DNA from 2 places in the Bradyrhizobium diazoefficiens genome. Region 1 is predicted to be linked to the other one. Evidence: predicted binding sites of a transcription regulator. Region 1 holds the regulator's gene; the other holds the start of a gene.

Region 1 (7,221 bases):
TTCGATGATGTTTCCCACCGACGCAGCGATGATCACGCGGCGAAAATCGCTCGGTATTTGCATGGGCATTTGCAACTCCTATGGTTTCAAGATGTCTCCTCGCATTGTTTCAGCGGTCGATCTTCTCGCGGAGTGCGTGATGCGCGGCGTTGCATGCGCCTGTTCACGAGTTGCGTCGGCAACGCCTGACCTCAGGGGAATTTTGGTCCACCTGAGGTGAGCTCCTGCGGCCTTAGAACCGCGAGCCTCCACTGCCTTACCCGTCTGCCGGGGAGGCGGGGAACCGTAGTGTAATCCCACCAGGGGCGGGCACCTTATGAGACTTTCGGCTCAATCGACCCGCGCCCGGCGCGTTTGCGAAGCAGGTCGCACGAGCTCAAATTCTCCGTGACGTCTGGCGGGCAGCGAACGGAAGGTCGTCCCAGGCGTTGTGTGGGGTCTATCAGAGGATCCCCCCATGCAAAACATTGCAGAGCATATGGAAGTCATCGGTGCCGACGGCGTCCATGTCGGCACGGTCGACAGGGTCGAGGGCAACCGCATCAAGCTGACCAAGAAGGACAGCGGTGAGGGCAGCCACAAGGGCCATCACCATTTCATCGACAAAGGCCTCGTCGCCGGTGTCGAGGGCAACAAGGTCCGCCTGTCGGCCAAGGCGGACGTGGCCGTGACGATGGAAGAGGAAAAGTAGGGCTGGGGCCCGCTCGTTCCTGATCCGTACCGCTATTCGGCCGCCTGCACGTTCCGGTAGCCTCTGCCCCTGTCGCGTATCGCAGGGTTGCTAAGGAATGGCAGAGCCGGGCCGGCCACAGCGTGCCTCGCAGGGGATCGCCGGGACTTGGCCGACGACCGGTCGGGCCGCGTCTGCCGGCGGCTTTGTGCCGGCGGGCTTTGGCGTTTGGCCCGCGATCGTCGGGACGCTGCGCGAATGGGCAAAGGCCGAAGCCGGCGCCGGGCGAGTGTTTCCCTGGGTGCCCATCGCCTTCGGCTGTGGCATCGCGCTCTACTTCGCCGCCGATCATGAGCCGGTGCTGTGGGTCGTTGCCGCGACGGCGGTGGCGCTGGCGCTCGGGGCGGTGTTGTTGCGGCGAAATCGTTGGTTTGCGCCGGCGATCATGATCGCGGCGGTCGCGGCCGGCTTTGCCATGGCGACGTGGAAGACGGCACGCATCGCGCACAATGTGCTCGCAAAGCCGCTTTATTCGGTGTCGCTGTCGGGCTTCGTCGAGACCCGCGACATCCGCGAGCGCACCGACCGTTTCGTGCTGCGCGTCACCGCGATGGAGGCGCAGGGCAGCGACGTCAAGCTGGAGCGCGTCCGCCTCTCCGTGCGCAAGGGCACCGCGCCCGATGTCGGCAGCTTCGTGCAGCTGAAGGCGCGGCTGATGCCGCCGCTCGCGCCGTTGCGGCCGGGCAGCTACGATTTCTCGCGCGACATGTTCTTCCAGGGCATCGGCGCCTCCGGTTTCGTGATGGGCGCGATCACGGCATCAGTGCCGCCCGATGTCGGAGGCCTGCGGCTACGCTATGCGGCGGTGATGCAAGGCCTGCGCGATGCGATCGACGCGCGGATCCGCGCCACGCTCGATGGCGACAACCGCGCCATCGCGACTGCGCTTTTGACTGGCCGCCGCGATGCGATCACCACGCCCGTCAACGACGCGATGTTCATCTCCGGCCTCGGCCATGTGCTGTCGATCTCCGGCTATCACATGGCCGTCGTCGCCGGCGTCGTCTTCTTTGCGGTCCGCGCGCTGCTGGCGCTGATCCCCGGGCTCGCGGCCGGCTTCGCAATCAAGAAATGGTCGGCCGCCGCGGCGCTGGTCGCGTCCGCATTCTATTTGCTGCTCTCGGGCGCGGAGGTTGCGACCCAAAGGTCGTTCTTCATGACGGCAGTGGTGCTGATCGCTGTCATGGTCGATCGCCGCGCGATCACGTTCCGCACGCTGGCGGTGGCGGCTCTGATCGTGCTTGCGGTCGCGCCGGAGGCGCTGGTGCATCCGAGCTTCCAGATGTCCTTTGCGGCAACGCTTGGGCTTGTGGCGCTGGTGCAGATCGGCATGCCGAACCTGTTCGCATCTCCCGATCATTCGACGACTGCGCGCATCGCCCTGTGGGGCGGTCGCGAGATCGCGATGTTGTTCATGGCCTCGATGATCGCGGGGCTCGCGACCACGCCCTATGCCGCCTTCCATTTCCACCGCGTCACGCCCTACGGCGTGCTCGCCAATCTCGGCGCGATGCCGGTGGTGTCGGCGCTGGTGATGCCTGCTGGACTGCTGGGATTGCTCGCGGCCCCGTTCGGGCTCGACGGTGTGTTCTGGTGGCTGATGGGAATCGGGATCGACTGGATGGTGGCGGTGTCGCGCTGGGTCGCCGCGCTGCCCGGCGCGATCGGGCACATCGCCGCCTTCGGCACCGCGCCGCTGATCGCTGCGAGCCTCGGCCTGATCCTGATGGGCCTGCTGCGCACGCCGCTGCGCTGGTCGGGCGCCTTCGTCCTCATGGCGGCAACCGTCTGGGGTCTGTCGGTCCGGCAACCCGACATCCTTATCGCCGGTGACGGCCAGAGCGTCGCGGTGCGGGGCAGGGACGGGCAGCTGCATCTGATGAGGACCAACAAGGACAATTTCCTGATCAAGGAGTGGCTCGCGGCGGACGCCGACCCGCGCGATGCGGCCAGCGCCTCGCTCAGTAAAGGCGTGTCGTGTGACGAGTCCGGCTGCGTGACGCCACTCGCCGACGGCCGGATGATTGCGCAGGCGCTGCGCATCGACGCGCTGAACGACGATTGCAGCCGCGCGGCACTGGTGGTGACGTCAAGGCCCGCGCCGCCGGATTGCGGTGCCATGGTGGTCGATCGGCCGCGTCTCGCGCGCCAGGGCGCGCTGGCGCTGACGCAGCGTGGCGACGGTTTTGCGATTGCGGCGGTGAAGTCGAGGGGTGCAAACCGCCCCTGGTCGCCGGCGGCGGCCGGCGATGGAGATTTCGAACGGACCCTCATGCCAAGGTCGGCGGCTCCGCGCGCCAAAGACGCAACGCCGTCAGAGGCCGACCTTCAGGCCGAGGACTGAGGTCGACCTATCAGCCGATCGGCAGACGCGGGGACGTCGAGTGGCTGTCGGCGATGACATGCGGCTTGTGCTCGCGCTCGCCGAGCGGCTGCGTCACGGGCAGCTGCAGCACGGTTGCACGCTGGCCTTCCACGAGCTGCGTCACCAGCACGTATTTGCCGTCGGGGAATTCGATCGCGTCGTGATGACGATCAGGAACGTGCGGATCGACCTTGCCGAACTTGCCGACGCGCGAGTTGACGGTGCGCGTCCAGATCCAGCGATTATCGTAGCGGACGTTGTCGGCGAAGGCGAGCTCCGTTCCCGGCAGCAGGCAGACCGCAACTGACATGTCGGCTTCGGAAGCGAAGCCGCGCGTCGAGGTGCCACGGAACGTTGTCGTGACGATCGTCTCGCCAACCTCTGCGGGACGGGTCGCGACGGCATGCAGGCTATAGTCACACATCGGGTGCTCCTCAATCGGGATAGAGCACCGCGCCTCTTCTGAGGCGCAGGCCTCTATCAGAGTGGAAGCCTGTGATCATATGCGATGTTGGGGGCAAATCTGCGGCTTGGATCCGCAAGCCGCCATCACAATATCTTTTTCAAATACGTGAGGAACAAAGCCTGCTCTCATGCATTTGGAGAGCCGTTCGGTCAACGGCCTGCGGGCGCTGACCAGCCCGCATACGGCCAGGCCGGCGGGGTGGGCCGTGTGACGGCGTTGCGGGCATCGCGGAATTGTTCGTTCGTTGCCTGCGGAGCTTTGTGGGCGTGATGCGGCTTTTGTGCCGCGAAGGCTTGCGACGCTGATGCTGCGATCAGCGCCATCGTGACAGTGCTCAATACGAGCTTGCGCATGGTGGCCTCCTCGGTCTTCTTAAAGGCCTGCGAAGCGATGCGTGCTTCGTTGCGGCGTGCCGAGGATGTAGCGCTGGAGAGGGGGCCGGATAATCTGTGCAAAACCAGAAAGACTATCCAGCCGGAGCGGACAATCGTCCGCTCCAATCGTTGATGGTGGTCGTCGATTGCGACGCGCTCAGTACTTGACGCGCTCAGTACTTGCGGTACAGCCCGATCAGCTTGCCCTGGATCTTGACCCGGTTGGGCGGCAGGATGCGGACCTCATAGGCCGCATTCGCCGGCTCGAGCGCGATCGAGGCGCCACGGCGGCGGAAACGCTTCAAGGTTGCTTCCTCGTCGTCGATCAGGGCGACGACGATGTCGCCGGTGTCGGCGCTCTCGTTGCGCTGGATCAGCGCCATGTCGCCATCGAGAATGCCGGCTTCCACCATTGAGTCGCCACGCACTTCGAGCGCGTAATGCTCGCCCGAGCCGAGCATGTCGGGCGGGACGCTGATGGTGTGGCTGCGGGTCTGCAACGCCTCGATCGGCGTACCGGCCGCGATCCGGCCCATCACGGGCACCGCAACGGGACGCTCACCCTCGTCGGCGGGCGGGCTCGACGTCGTGCGTACCTTGCCGAGATTGCCTTCGATGACGCTCGGCGTGAAGCCGCGGCGGCTGCCGGCGGCGGCCTGGAGCTCAGGCAGCTTGATCACCTCGATGGCGCGGGCGCGGTTGGGCAGGCGCCGGATGAAGCCGCGCTCCTCGAGCGCAGTGATCAGGCGATGGATGCCCGATTTCGAGCGCAGATCGAGCGCGTCCTTCATCTCGTCGAAGGAGGGCGGCACGCCGCTTTCCTTCAGGCGCTCGCTGATGAACCGCAGGAGCTCGTATTGTTTGCGCGTTAACATCTCGACCAAAATCCCCCGGTTGATGTCGTTCGATTCCGAGACGTGAATTCGGCAATAAGCCGCTGCACGCTCGAAACAAATCATGAACGGACACTATATGTTCGATACATGTTCCGCAACTGCTTAATTTACCGTGAACGCGACAAAGTTCGCGGAACGGTTGCGAACGAAGCGCTCAAACGGGCAGTCGCAGCACCTCGCAGGGCGCTCCCGCTTCGGCCTTCGGTGCGAACGGTTCGCGCACGAGAAGTGCCTGTGCCGCAGCGAGATTCGCAAGCAGCGAGGAGTCCTGGCGATTGACGGGAAGGGCGATCAGCGTGCCGTCATCACGCACATCGAGGCGGGCGCGCAGATAATCCTCGCGCTGGTCATTGGCGCCGACGTCGCGGCCGAGCACGGCGCGTTCGCGGCGGTGATGAACCATCGAACGGCCCGACAACGCGCGAATCAGCGGCACCATGAACAGGAAGCCGCAAACATAGGATGACACGGGATTGCCGGGCAGGCCGATCACGCGCATCGCCCCGAGCTGCCCGTTCATCATCGGCTTGCCCGGCCGCATCGCGATCTTCCAGAACGCCATCGACGTGCCTTCGTCGCGGAGCGCCTGCTGCACCAGATCGTGGTCGCCGACCGAGGCACCGCCCGTGGTGATCAGGATGTCGGCGCCGGATTCGCGCGCGCGGCGGATGCCGGCGGTGGTGGCGGCAAGCGTGTCGGCCGCAATCCCGAGGTCGATGGTGTCAGCCCCCTCGCTGCGGGCGAGCGCATGCAAGGCGTAGCCATTGGAATAGACGATCTGGCCATGGCCGGGCGTGGCGCCCGGCATCACCAGCTCGTCGCCGGTGGCGAGAATCGCGACCTTTGGACGACGCTGGACGCTAAGGTGCGGGTGGTTCATGCCGGCGGCGAGCGCGAGGTCGCGCTCGGTGAGCCGGGCGCCCTTGTGCAGCAGCACGTCACTCTCGGAGAAATCGATGCCGGCCGGCCGAATGTGCCGCCCGGTGACGGCTGCCTCCTTGATCGCGATGCGCTCGCCATCGGCGACGGTATCCTCCTGGATCACGACTGCATCAGCGCCGTCGGGAACGACGCCACCAGTGAAGATCCGGACCGCTTCGCCGGCGCCGACAGTTCCCGCAAACGGACGGCCGGCAGCGACCTCGCCAATGACGGCGAGCTGCGTGTCAATCCTGGCCGCATCGGCCGCGCGGACGGCATAGCCATCCATCGCCGACATCGCCTGCGGCGGCTGCGTCCGCCGCGCCGCGACGTCGCGCGCAAGCACGCGATGGAAGGCCGCGTCGAGCGCGACCGATTCCTCGGGCAGCGGCTCCGCACCCGCGAGCACGGCAGCGAGCGCATCGGAAACCGGCATGAGGGCCACGGGTGAAAGCTCCTGCTTGGGCAACGCAACGATCACGTTACGGCAAGCGTTCTAGCCGAGTGCGGGCGCCGAGGCAAAATGGCCGCCGCCTTTGACGATCTCCAGCGGGAAAGCGGCTTCGGCGCGCGTGAGATCGTAGCGCTCGCGCATGGCTTCCAAGTTTCGCTGAGGCGCCGCGCCGGGTATCACGACGGCGTTATAGGATTTCCCCTTGCCGAGCTTCCGTCTTCAGCGACGTCGGGCGCCTGGGGACTCTGATCGCTGTCGGGCATCGGATCGGCCTGGGCTTTCAGGTCGGCGGCCTTGCTCATCAGCTTGGCGGAAAGCTCGGAATCCGAGGTGGTCTTGGCGAATTTGACCAGCAGCGAGGCCTGCTTGGTGAGGTAGGTTTTGCCCAACACGATGATACGTCCGTTCGTTCGTAGACTTCCCAACGGACTCTAGAGTCCGGAAGCGGGCATTCCGTTCCCGGAACTCTGTACAAAAATGCACAGAGTGGTTTCCTCATTTCCGGATGCAATTGTTCTGGAATCGGCGGTCAGATCCCCAGCGCCTTCAGTGCGATGCCGACGTCGCGGGGCGAGGTGACATGCACCGCCATCAGCCCGCGGGCGCGGGCGCCTTCGACGTTCGCGGCGAGGTCATCGAAGAACACGATCCGGTTCGCGGGTACCCCCATCGCGGCGACGACGTGGTCGAAAGCTTCCGCATCCGGTTTGCGCAGGCCGATGCTGGAGGACAGATACAGCTCGCGGAAATGGCCGAGCAGATCTGCATACTCTTTCGAGAAATGATCCACGTGCGGGCGGTTGGTGTTGGAGAAGGCATAGAGCGGCATCTGCTTCGCCGCGCGCGGCAGCAATTCCGCGATGTCGGGCATCTCGCCGGCGAAGATCGCGTTCCATCCCTCCAGAAATTGCGCATCCGAAATGCCGATGCCGAGCGATGAGCGCAGCGACTGGAAATAGTCCTCGTCGCTGATCTTGCCGACCTCGTGCAGCTGGTAAGCCTCGCTGTCACGCTC
Region 2 (7,221 bases), 120 kb from region 1:
GTTATTGCCGCGCGCGTTCACCACCTTGATGGTGCGGCGATGGTTCGGCGGACGCCGCTCCGGCACCTCGACCTCAAGCTCGCCGGTGAGATATTTGCCGGTCAGCGATTTCGGGTTGCGCATGATCTCGGCGGGCGTGCCTTCGGCAATGATGTGGCCGCCATGCATGCCGGCGCCGGGGCCGATGTCGAGCACGTGGTCGGCCAGCAGAATGGCATCCTCGTCATGTTCGACCACGATCACGGTGTTGCCGAGGTCGCGAAGCCGCTTGAGGGTGTCGAGCAGGCGCGCGTTGTCGCGCTGGTGCAGGCCGATCGACGGCTCGTCCAGCACGTAGAGCACGCCCGTCAGGCCCGAGCCGATCTGCGAGGCCAGGCGGATGCGCTGGCTCTCGCCGCCGGACAGCGTGCCGGAGGAGCGGGAGAGGGTGAGATAGTTGAGGCCGACGTCGAGCAGGAAGGTGAGGCGTTCGCGGATCTCCTTGAGGATGCGTCCGGCAATCTCGTTCTGCTGCGCGTTCAGCGCTTCCGGCACAGTTTCGAACCACGCGCCGGCGCCCTTGACGGACAGCTCAGAAATCTCGCCGATATGCTTGCCGCCGATTCTGACGCAGAGCGCCTCGGGCTTGAGCCGGAAACCGTTGCAGGCGCCGCAGGGCACGTCGTGGAAGTATTTCGCCAGCTCCTCGCGCGCCCACTCGCTCTCGGTTTCGCGGTAGCGGCGGTTGATATTGGTGATGACGCCTTCGAACGGCTTCTTGGTGTCGTAGGAACGGACGCCGTCCTCGTAGGAGAACTTGATCTCGTCCTCGCCGGAGCCATGGAGGATCGCGTCTCTCGTCTTCTTGGGCAGATCCTTCCACTTGCTGGTCAGCGTGAACTTGTAGTGCTTGCCGAGCGCGGTCAGCGTCTGCGTGTAATAGGGCGACGACGATTTGGCCCAGGGCGCGATCGCGCCCTTGCCGATCGCGAGCTCCTTGTCGGGGATGACGAGGTCTTCATCGACATGCTGCTCGACGCCGAGGCCGCCGCAGGCCGGGCACGCGCCGTAGGGGTTGTTGAACGAGAACAGGCGCGGCTCGATCTCGGGGATGGTGAAGCCGGACACTGGACAGGCAAACTTTTCCGAGAACAGGATCCGCTCGGGGCCGCTCTTGTCGTGGATTTTTGCGGTCTTCTTTTTCTCCTCGACCGGCGCCGCCGCAGGCGCGTCGGCAAACTCGACCACGGCGAGGCCCTCGGCGAGCTTCAGTGCGGTCTCAAAACTTTCGGCGAGGCGCTGGCCGATGTCGGCGCGCACCACGATGCGGTCGACGACGACGTCGATGTCGTGCGGGAATTTCTTGTCGAGAACAGGCGCTTCCGCAAGCTCGTAAAAGGTGCCGTCGATCTTGACGCGCTGAAAGCCCTTCTTGAGCCATTCGGCAAGCTCTTTGCGGTACTCGCCCTTGCGGCCACGCACGACAGGCGCGAGCAGATAGAGGCGAGTGCCTTCGGGCAGCGCCAGCACGCGGTCGACCATCTGCGAGACGGTCTGGCTCTCGATCGGAAGTCCGGTCGCGGGCGAATAGGGCACGCCGACGCGCGCCCAGAGCAGGCGCATGTAGTCGTAAATCTCTGTGACGGTGCCGACGGTGGAGCGCGGGTTCTTCGACGTCGTCTTCTGTTCGATCGAGATTGCCGGCGACAGGCCGTCGATCTGGTCGACATCAGGCTTCTGCATCATCTCCAGGAACTGGCGTGCATAGGCCGAGAGCGACTCGACATAGCGGCGCTGGCCTTCGGCGTAGATGGTGTCGAAGGCGAGCGACGATTTGCCGGAGCCGGAGAGGCCGGTGAACACCACGAGCTTGTCGCGGGGAATCTCGACGTCGATGTTCTTGAGGTTGTGCTCGCGCGCGCCACGGATCGTAATTGCGCGCAGGTGTGACCCCGCGTTCTGCTGTTGGCGCTTCGCCTTGATCACTTCATCCATCCGAGTTGCCCTCAAGGAATCCCAAAGGTGCGCGATCGCGCCGACGTAAAAGGCGCGCTTCGCCGGAACCGGGATCGGCGCCGATGGGGTTGCGAGCGAACGTAGGAAGAACGGAGACGGATTTCTAGTGCGACTTGCGAATCGTCAACGGATTGTTGGCGCGCTGGCGGGACTTGGCAGCAGGTCTTGCAGCAGCTGCGTCGTCCGGAACAAGCGAAGGGCCGGCCGCGAGGCCGGCCCTTCGTTCACCATTGACTGCGGACCTTGGGGAATCCGCAGATGGGGAGGACCTTGGAGGGAGTCCTCCGGAGTTCGTAGCTGGCTCAGTATTTGGCGACGACCGGGCCGCCCCAGCGGTAGTTGACGCGGATCAGCCCGATATCGACGTCCTGGCCAATCCGCTCGGTGCGTCCCGGCGGAACGAGGATACTGCTGGCGAGATCGCCGCCGTGATGGCCGAGGAACAGATGGTCGTACTCACCGCCGATCGACCAGTTCTCCGCAAAGGCGTATTCCACGCCGAAGCCCGCGCTGTAGCCCCAGCGGGTCTGGCTGAGCGTGTTGGACACGACGCCGACGCCCGGAATGAACTCGTCGTATTTGTCGTGCGCGACGGCGGCGCCGGCCTTGCCGTAGAACAGCAGGCTGTTCACGGTGTAGCCGAGCTGGCCGGTGAACAGACCAAAGCTGTCGATCCTGGTCCGGTTGTTCAGGGGCGCCAGCACCAGGCTGACATTGTTGCCTTTGAAGTCGGCCCAGTTACCCTGGGCTTCGACGCCGAGAACCCAGTGCGCCTTCTGCCAGCGATAGCCGAGCTGGGCACCGACCGTGCCGCCGCTGGCATTGTGGCAGCCTTCGCCGACGGCCGGATCGATCGGAACACCGCTGACGGCAACAACGCTCCAGCAGGCATGGCCGAGGCCGCCGCCACCATTGATGCCGCCGTAAACGCCGGTCCATTCGAGGGCGGCTAGCGGTGCCACCGGCGCCTTATAGAGCGGGAGATCCGCGGCACCGGCCGGCGCGACTGCGCCGAGTGCGAACAAGCCGACCGCGGCCAGCGCGCAAGTTTTCATGTCAGATCCCCAACTCGCTCAAGCAATTCGCGAGCGCAATGCGTGCGCCCTACGATTCCTTGACGGTTCGGCGCGCCGGGCCGCGAAAACAAAAAGGCCGGCACAAGGCCGGCCTTTCGTAACGATGTGACGCAGGTGGCGAAGATCAGTACTTCAGCTCAGTACTTGGCGACGACCGGGCCACCGAAGGTGTAGTTCAGGCGGACGGTGCCCATATCCACATCCTGCTTGATGCTGTCCGTGCGGAAGGGCAGGCCAAACGCAGTGAAGCTGTCGCTGTGCTTGCCCATGAACAGGTGGTCGTATTCGATCGCCACCGACCAGTTCGGCGCGAAACCGAACTCGATGCCCGTGCCGACGACGCCACCCCAACGGGTCTCGGTCGCCTCGCCGAACGTGACGCCGGCCAGAGTGCCGCTGAACTTGTTGTGGGTGACGGCCGCGCCGCCCTTCACGTACCAGAGCACGTTGTTCCAAGCGTAACCGACTTGACCGGTGAAGAGGCCGATGGCGTCGATCTTGGTATTGTTCACCAGCGGGAAAAAAGCGGCCGGCGTGCTTGTGTTCGAGCCCTTCAGATCAGCCCAATCACCCTGCGCTTCGACGCCGAACACCCAAGCGGCGGACTGCCACCGATAACCGATTTGACCGCCGGCGAGAGCGCCGGTCGCATCATGGCAACCCTCGCTCGTCGTGGGGACGGCAGCACCGCCGACGCTGGTCGTGTCCCAGCAATTGTGGCTCGAGCCGCCACCGGCATTGGCGCCGATGTAGAAGCCGGTCCAATTGTAGACGGAAGCCACGGCCACCGGAGCCTTGGTGTAGGGGCGAGCCGCCAGATCGGCAGCCGAAGCGGCGCCAGTGAGGGCGAGCAGACAGGCCGAAGCCAAGAAAATCTTTTTCATATTCAACAAATCCCAGTCCCAGTTTCTGTTTTGGACTTCCGTGCGTCGGAAGCAGAATCGGACGCTGTGGTCCAACTGATGACGTGCTTACACGATTGAAGCCGCAAGTTGCGTCTCCCAAAAGTCACAACGGGTGCAAAATGTGGCATTCGCTGACCTAAAGTTCCCATCGGGAACCAGCAACAAAAAGGCCGGCACAAGGCCGGCCTTTCTCGAATGATTTCAGGGGGATCAGTACTTCGCGATCATCGGGCCGCCCCAGCGGTAGTTCAGGCGGACGAGGCCCATATCGACGTCCTGGCCGATCCGTTCGGTCTGGACGAAAGCCCCGCCCAAGGTGAAATCGACGTTACGATGGCCAAGGAAAATGTGGTCGTACTCGACGCCAACCGACCAGTTCGGGGTGAAGCCAAATTCGAGACCTGCGCCAACCGTTCCGCCCCATCGAGTTTCGCGGGCCGAACCAAAGATGCCGCCTGCACCCACGAATCCAGGTGCGACGGCGAGGTCGTACTTGTCGGCCACGACCGCGCCGCCGCCTTTCACGTAGACCAAGACGTTGTTCCACGCATAGCCGATTTGGCCTGTAATCAGGCCGAAGGCATCGATCCTTGAACGGTTCTCCTGACCCAGGGCCGTCGGGCTAATATTGCTTCCGCTGAAGTCCGCCCAGTTGCCTTGGCCTTCGAAGCCAAACACCCACTGGCTGGACTGCCAGCGATAGCCGACCTGGCCACCCACCGTGCCGCCGGTTGCGTTATGGCAGCCGTCGGTGATCAGCGCGCCTGCTACCGGCGTCACGAAGTCCCAGCAATTGCGGCTCGATCCGCCACCGCCGTTGATGCCGATGTAGAAGCCGCTCCAGTCGTAGATGGTGGCGATCATCGGCGCCGGCGCTTTGGTGTAGGGACGCGCCGCAAGATCCGCCGCGCTCGCGGGCGCGGACAGGCCAAACACAACCATACCGATAGTACTAAACAGAATTTTCTTCATTGCAGTCTCCCCAGTTTTGTCCGCTCAAGAAGCCCCGAGGCGGTCAATCAGGCGTGACGCCCATAAGAACCAATTCCGAGGCAACTGTAGCGCCCTCCGGAGGTAGAGTCCGTCTCCGGAATGCAACAGTTGCGGGTCAATTGAAGGTGCGCGTAACTTGATGAATGTTAGGTGCTTTTTCTGCTTCTAAGGAACTCGGCGAGGTTCCTATGCATCGCGCGGTGAAGAGCGGCACGGGAACCGGCGTGCGGACTCTGCAGCGAACAATTTCGACAGGAACAAATCTGGAACAAATGTTCAGCCGATGCTATATGTGGGGATAACCGAGGGCGTGGCGGGCCGATCGGCGCCTGTAAGCGTATAGGGTCGGCCCAACAGGCGACAGCGCGGGCGCGCCTTTTCGAAATTCAGTGCATTTGGAGTGGAGAGCGGCGATGGCGGGAAGCGTCAACAAGGTCATTCTGGTTGGAAATCTCGGCAAGGATCCCGAAATCCGCCGCACCCAGGACGGGCGGCCGATCGCGAATCTGAGCATCGCCACATCGGAGACCTGGCGCGACAAGAACAGCGGCGAACGCAAGGAAAAGACCGAGTGGCATCGCGTGGTAATCTTCAATGAAGGTCTCTGCAAGGTCGCCGAGCAGTACCTGAAGAAGGGCGCCAAGGTTTACATCGAGGGCGCGCTCCAGACCCGCAAATGGACCGACCAGAGCGGCGTGGAGAAGTACTCCACCGAGGTCGTGCTCCAAGGCTTCAACTCGACCCTGACGATGCTCGACGGCCGCGGCGGTGGCGGGGGAGGCGGCAGCTTCGGCGACGAGCCGGGCGGCGATTTCGGCTCCTCCGGTCCCGTCAGCAGCGCACCGCGCCGTGCCGTGGCCGCAGGCACCGGCGGTGGCCGCAACAACGACATGGACGACGACATCCCGTTCTGAGGCGGGACGGGCGCTTCATTCCGGACTTTGCCGGTGCTCGCGTAAAGCGGCAGGATTTCTTACCAATTGACGGGCGAAGCTCGGTTTTCCCGGGCTGGCCTCGTATGCTGCCTAAAGCCTTTGACGGGTCGCAATGTGAATGGTATTAACTTTATGTTAATCCTATTCACATGGTTGGTTCCCGATCGGAGGATGCGCCCCCATGAACCTCGCGCCGCTGCTTGACGCTGCTCCGGCGATCCCGCTGCACGCCTTCGCGGCGATGGCGGCCTTCGTGCTTGGTATCGTCCAGTTCGCCGCGCCCAAGGGCACGCTGCCCCATCGGACGTTCGGCTGGATTTGGGTGGCGCTGATGGCCGTGGTGGCGGCCTCGTCGTTCTGGATCCACCAGATCCGCCTGGTCGGGCCGTTCAGCCCGATCCACCTCCTGTCGATCTTCACGCTGCTGATGCTGCCGCTGGCGGTGTGGCGGGCCCACACGCATCGCGTGACCGATCACCGTCGCATCATGATCCTGCTCTTCACCGGTGCGCTGGTCGTGGCGGGACTGTTCACGCTGGTGCCCGGCCGGATCATGCACCAGGTGCTTTTCGGGGCATAATCGACGGTTGCGGGTGGCTCGTTCCGGTGTCGCTGATGACGGTGGCGAGAAGGGCGTAAGTCTCTGGAAAAACAAACGGAAAAACCGCTTCCCAAGAGCTCGCAAGGGTGGTTATCAGGGCCTCGATGCGCTATATGATTCCCAGATAAAAACTCACCGGATTCCCCCTTGGCCGACGACGACAACAAGAAGCCCGGCGATGAGCCGGAGCGCTCGGATATTCGCCCCGTCTCCATCTTCGAGGAGATGAAGAAGTCGTATCTCGACTACGCCATGAGCGTGATCGTGGCGCGCGCGCTGCCTGATGCCCGCGACGGTCTGAAGCCGGTGCATCGCCGCATCCTCTACTCGATGAACGAGCAGGGGCACACGCCCGACAAGAAGTACGTCAAATCCGCCCGCGTGGTCGGCGACGTCATCGGTAAGTATCACCCGCACGGCGACCAGTCGATCTACGACGCCATGGTCCGCATGGCGCAGGACTTCTCGATGCGCGTGCCGCTGATCGACGGCCAGGGCAATTTCGGTTCCGTCGACGGCGATCCCCCAGCCGCCTATCGTTACACCGAAGCGCGCCTGACCAAGGCGGCGCTGGCGCTGTTGGCCGATATCGACAAGGACACCGTCGACTTCCAGCCGAACTACGACAACAACGAGACCGAGCCGTCGGTTCTTCCGGCCAAGTTCCCGAACCTTCTGGTCAACGGTGCGGGCGGCATCGCGGTCGGCATGGCGAC

What was found. The regulator LexA, encoded in region 1, represses DNA repair genes until DNA is damaged. The targets are predictions, from matches to a motif close to TGTTCNNNNTGTGTTCNG.
Region 2: a site for LexA is predicted at 5,223-5,240, ahead of JJC00_RS20100 (single-stranded DNA-binding protein). Genes of this name have one in related genera too.

Annotation. Positions count from the first base shown of each region.
Region 1 covers NZ_CP067102.1:4,178,587-4,185,807, forward strand. The annotation lists gene JJC00_RS19450 (MFS transporter) at 1-69, opposite strand, end outside; gene JJC00_RS19455 (DUF2171 domain-containing protein) at 458-691, shown strand; gene JJC00_RS19460 (ComEC/Rec2 family competence protein) at 789-3,074, shown strand; gene JJC00_RS19465 (hypothetical protein) at 3,085-3,519, opposite strand; gene JJC00_RS19470 (hypothetical protein) at 3,711-3,914, opposite strand; gene lexA (transcriptional repressor LexA) at 4,109-4,810, opposite strand; gene JJC00_RS19480 (molybdopterin molybdotransferase MoeA) at 4,986-6,197, opposite strand; gene JJC00_RS19485 (hypothetical protein) at 6,383-6,598, opposite strand; gene JJC00_RS19490 (HAD family hydrolase) at 6,736-7,221, opposite strand, start outside.
Region 2 covers NZ_CP067102.1:4,300,165-4,307,385, forward strand. The annotation lists gene uvrA (excinuclease ABC subunit UvrA) at 1-1,974, opposite strand, end outside; gene JJC00_RS20085 (outer membrane protein) at 2,298-3,050, opposite strand; gene JJC00_RS20090 (outer membrane protein) at 3,209-3,955, opposite strand; gene JJC00_RS20095 (outer membrane protein) at 4,187-4,948, opposite strand; gene JJC00_RS20100 (single-stranded DNA-binding protein) at 5,383-5,883, shown strand; gene JJC00_RS20105 (DUF2306 domain-containing protein) at 6,086-6,484, shown strand; gene gyrA (DNA gyrase subunit A) at 6,653-7,221, shown strand, end outside.